Regions from separate parts of the Microbacterium sp. SORGH_AS_0428 genome, predicted to be linked through region 1. Evidence: predicted binding sites of a transcription regulator. Region 1 holds the regulator's gene; the other holds the start of a gene.
What was found. Region 1 encodes LexA, which represses DNA repair genes until DNA is damaged. Its sites were predicted from a motif close to TCGAACANNTGTTCGA; they were not measured.

Region 1 (2,449 bases):
GTCCGGTTCCACGCGCTGCACCTGCCACCGGCCGGACGTGTCATCGAGGTAGAGCAGCTCGTCGGCACCGGTCCACACCGGCTGGAGCGCCGACGTCGCGCCATCCGTGACGTCGATCGCATCGGCGACCACGCCGTCGCGCAGACGCCCGACATGAAGGCGGGCGCGATCCCACGGCAGATCGGGGTGGTTCCAGCCGATCCATGCGAGACGGCGCCCGTCGGGAGACAGCGCAGGCTGGGCGACGAAGTCGTCACCGTGTGCGACGACCCGCGCGCCGGTGCCGTCCAGCGAGATCTCGACGATCGCGCGTTCGCCGCCGGATGTCGCAGTGCGCTCGCGCACCGCGAGCAGGCGGCCGGCCGCCCATACGAGACCCCCGAACGCCGTGCCGTCCTCCTCCCGCGTCAACGGGGTCGGAGCGCCGCCGGAGCCGAGGGTGTAGACGCGCTGATCGCTCCCTTCCACGAAGAAGAGCCGGCCGTCCTCGGCGGCGCACCACGCGCCGCCGCCGTACTCGTGCACCCGGGACCGAGCGCTCCACGGAGCGGGAAGGACGTCCACCGTCCGACCGTCGCTCTGTCGGCGGCGCACCGACATGCGGCCGCCCTCCTCAGGTACCGACTGCGCCCACCAGATCTCGTCGCCCACGAACCGCGCACCGTCGAAGCGCGTGGAGGAACTCGCGACGTCGGCGGCCGAGACGGGCGAGGGCCAGGAACCATAGGTGCTGGAGGCGGTCATGCCCCCACGCTACGCGGCTGCTCCGGGCACGCCCAGCGGGGATCAGGCGAGCCGGCGAGTCAGACCGCGCGCATCAGCGCGACGACCTTTCCGAGGACGACGGCGTCGTCGCCGAGGATCGGCTCGAAGGCCGTGTTGCGCGGCAGCAGCCAGACGTGTCCGTCGCGGCGCCGGAACGTCTTCACGGTCGCCTCCCCGTCGAGCATCGCGGCGACGATGTCGCCGTTCTCCGCCGTCGGCTGCGAACGGACCACGACCCAGTCGCCGTCGCAGATCGCGGCGTCGATCATCGAGTCCCCGGACACCTTCAGCATGAACAGATCTCCCTTGCCCACGAGCTGGCGGGGCAGCGGAAAGATCTCCTCGACGTGCTGGTCGGCCGTGATCGGCACACCCGCCGCGATGCGGCCCACGAGCGGCACCAGCGCGGCATCGCCCACGGCGGGCGCGGTATCGGCCGGGTTCTCGGCGGCGGTTCCCGGCAGATCGATCAGGACCTCCATCGCACGCGTCTTGCCGGGGTCGCGACGGAGATAGCCGGAGAGCTCCAGCTGGTTGAGCTGGTGCGTGACGCTCGAGAGCGACTTCAGCCCGACCGCGTCGCCGATCTCGCGCATGCTCGGCGGGTAGCCGTGGCGCGCGATGGAGTGCTGGATGACCTCGAGGATCGCGAGCTGCTTGTCGCTGAGGCTCTTGCGCCGGCGGGTCTGCGGCTTCTGGTTGGTGGCCATGCGGCACTCCCGTCGGGTCTGTTCCGTTCGAATGTCGGAGGTCGGTGATTCGGTCTCTTCAGCGAAACCGTAGCGGGGATCGGCGGCGATCCCGTCCTTATGGAGGGCGTGTCGTCTTCGAAACTCGACCGGCTTCGCGATCGCTTGACAGTACCGTAAATCGAAGATAGCTTCGGAAGAGAAGTTCGTACCCGGCTCTCCCGGCCGGGGGGCCGGGTACGAATCTCTTCCCGTCCTGAAGGAGTCGTCATGAGCACGATCGAGTTCGCCGCCCCCGTCGCCACCCGCCTGCGCCTGACGGCGCGCGGTCGTCGGGTGCTCGCCTGGCTCGTCGCTCTGCCCGTCGTCGCGGCGCTCGCCGTCGGTGTGATCAGCGGCGGATCCGCACTCGCCTCCCGCGAGCCCGGCGCGGCCACCGGGTCGTTCGAGATGGTGACCGTGATGGCGGGGGAGTCGCTGTGGTCGATCGCAGAGGAGGTCGCCCCGCAGCACGACCCCCGCGACGTCGTCGACGCGATCATGCGGCTGAACACTCTGCCGGGCGCGCAGGTGAGCGCGGGTCAGCGTCTGGCGATCCCGACGGAGTACGCCTCGGGCGAGTGAGGTCCTGCGCGGTTCTACGATGGACCGCGTGACGATCAGCCTCGACGATTTGCCGATCCGCGACGACCTGCGCGGGCTCAAGCCCTACGGTGCCCCCCAAGCGCCGCTCCCGGTGGCGTTGAATGTCAACGAGAACACGCATCCCGTCCCGACAGACGTGGCGTCCGACATCCTCGCGTCGATCGGCAGAGCTCTCGAACAGGTCAACCGCTACCCTGACCGCGAGTTCACCCGCTTGCGCGAGGCTTTCGCCGGCTACCTCGGCGGCGGTCTCGCAGCGGAGCAGATCTGGGCGGCGAACGGATCCAACGAGGTCCTGCAGCACATCCTGCAGGCTTTCGCGGGTCCTGGGCGCACCGCGTTCGGCTTCG
Region 2 (2,449 bases), 1.3 Mb from region 1:
GACCTGGTCATCCAGGCCGATGCTCCCGACGAGTACAAGACGTACCTGCACCGCTCGGGCCGTACTGGTCGTGCCGGTCGCAGCGGTACCGTCGTCACCCTGGTGCCGCGTCAGCGCCGCCGTCGCATGACGGAGCTGCTCTCGCGCGCCGAGATCGACGCGCCGTTCGAAGAGGTCCGCCCCGGCGACGACGTCGTCGAGGAGGTCGCCGGGCGCCAGCTCGCCGACGTCGCCTCCGCCTGACGCCGAGTCACGCAACGCCCCCTCGCCCCGTGCGAGGGGGCGTTGCCGCATCTCGGGTCAGAACAGGCGCGCGGGCTGCGGTGCCGATCCGGTGACACGCACGGATGCGGCGGCCGCCGCCGCACGTGCTCCGGGTGCGACCGGCCGCGCACGCACCGGCTCCTCCTCGTCGCGGCCATCGAGTCCGTGCACCCGCAGCAGCGGTCGCACGCGCCGACCGAGCCACTGCCGGTACGCCTTCGGAGCGCTCACCGACGCTCCCGGATACAGCCCCAGGTAGCTCGAGACGAGCTCGGGATGCTCGCGGCGCAGCCACGCCATGAACCAGGGCTTCACGCCCGGGCGCAGATGCAGTGCGCCGTAGACGACGCGGACCGCCCCCGCCGCCTTGATCCGCCGCAACGCATCGTCGAGCGCCGCGATCGAGTCGGTCAAGTGGGGCATCACGGGCATGAGGAAGACCGTGACGCGGAAGCCCGCATCCGTCGCCGCCCGCACCGTGTCGAGGCGGGCTTGGGCCGTCGGCGTGCCCGGCTCGACAGAGCGTTGCAGGTCGTCGTCGAACAGGGCGATCGACATCGCTATCGACACGGGGACCCGCTCGTGCGCGCGCTGCAGCACCGGCAGATCGCGGCGTAGCAGTGTTCCCTTCGTGAGGAGGGAGAACGGGGTTCCGGACGCGGCCAGGGCGTCGATGATGCCGGGCATGAGTCGGTAGCGTCCCTCCGCGCGCTGGTACGGGTCGGTGTTGGTGCCGAGCGCGACGTGCTCACGACCCCACGAGCTGCGGGCGAGCTCGCGCTCGAGGACCTCAGCAATGTTCACCTTCACCACGACCTGGGTGTCGAAGTCGCGACCCGCGTCGAGGTCGAGGTACGTGTGCGTTCCGCGTGCGAAGCAGTACGTGCAGGCGTGGCTGCACCCCCGGTACGGGTTGATCGTCCAGTCGAAGGGCATCGCGGAAGAGCCGGGCACGTGATTCAACGCGGAGCGCGCCGCCACCTCGTGGAAGGTCATGCCCGCGAACTCCGGCGTCGTCACCGAGCGCACGAGCCCCTCGAGTCGCTCCATCCCGGGCAACGCCGACGCATCCTCCTCGCCCACCTTCTGACCGTTCCATCGCATGACGAAAGTGGAACAAAGATTCGATCCGATGTCAACCGAGAACGATCGCACATCGCACAGAGATCTGATACGACTCGTCGGGCGTGCGCACGGGAGGCACAATAGAGCGTGATCTCCACCGCGTCACCCGAGACGCTTCCCTCGCGCCGCGCTGCGCGCGTCGCGTCCGGGCGCCTCCGTCGCCGCCGCGTCGCGGTCGCGTGCGCCGCGATGGCCGCCATCGTGGTGGGGGTCCTGTGGGTGAGCGCTCTTCTGGGGGGAGTGCCGGTAGCCGCTCCCGGTGCACCGGCGGCTCCGCCTGCCGTACAGAGCATCCCCGCGCCGGTCTTCACCCGGGCGCCTGCGGCCGCATCCATCTGCGACGACCCGGCCGTCGCCGCGGCGGTCGCAGCCGGCGACGACGAGGCCGTGATCGTGGCCGCCGGCGGGGGGATGTCCTTCCGCGAGGCGGTCGTCTCCGGAACCGCCCCGTGCATCTCGCTGTCGGATCCGGCCCGCCGCTGGGTCGTCGTGAACAAGCAGCGGCCCTTGAACCCGATCGACTACGAACCACAGGGCATCGTGCAGGTGCAGGGCCTGCAGACCTTCAACGCCGGGGTGCTCCGCCAGGACGCCGCCGCTGCGCTGCAGCAGATGGCGGAGGCCGTCGAGACGGCCGGTGTCGGCACGCTCGGACAGCTCAGCGGCTACCGCTCCTACGACACCCAGGTCGCGACCTACCAGGAGAACGTGGCGCGCGGCGGGCAGGCCGAGGCGGAAGTCTCGAGCGCCCGGCCCGGCTTCAGCGAGCACCAGCTCGGGCTCGCGATGGACCTCATGCCCTGCGGGAGCGGATGCGGCACCCTCGACGACTTCGGGTCCTCGCCCGAGGGGCAGTGGGTGGCAGCGAACGCCTGGCAGTTCGGGTTCGTCGTCCGTTACGAGCAGGGGGCAACGCCCGTGACGGGGTACGAGGCGGAGCCCTGGCACCTCCGCTACATCGGGCCGGAGCTGGCGCGGGCGTATCACGAGGGCGGCTGGCACACGCTCGAGGAGTTCTTCGGACTCCCCGCGGCCCCCTCCTACGCAGGCTGACCCGGCC

Region 2: the regulator LexA is predicted to act here: its motif matches at 1,377-1,392, upstream of QE374_RS10240 (Rv2578c family radical SAM protein).

The regions. Positions count from the first base shown of each region.
Region 1 covers NZ_JAVIZT010000001.1:773,091-775,539, reverse strand. Annotated here, with positions in the region: gene QE374_RS03830 (prolyl oligopeptidase family serine peptidase) at 1-744, opposite strand, end outside; gene lexA (transcriptional repressor LexA) at 804-1,475, opposite strand; gene QE374_RS03820 (LysM peptidoglycan-binding domain-containing protein) at 1,725-2,078, shown strand; gene QE374_RS03815 (histidinol-phosphate transaminase) at 2,098-2,449, shown strand, end outside.
Region 2 covers NZ_JAVIZT010000001.1:2,119,479-2,121,927, forward strand. Annotated here, with positions in the region: gene QE374_RS10235 (DEAD/DEAH box helicase) at 1-243, shown strand, start outside; gene QE374_RS10240 (Rv2578c family radical SAM protein) at 301-1,368, opposite strand; gene QE374_RS10245 (M15 family metallopeptidase) at 1,477-2,442, shown strand.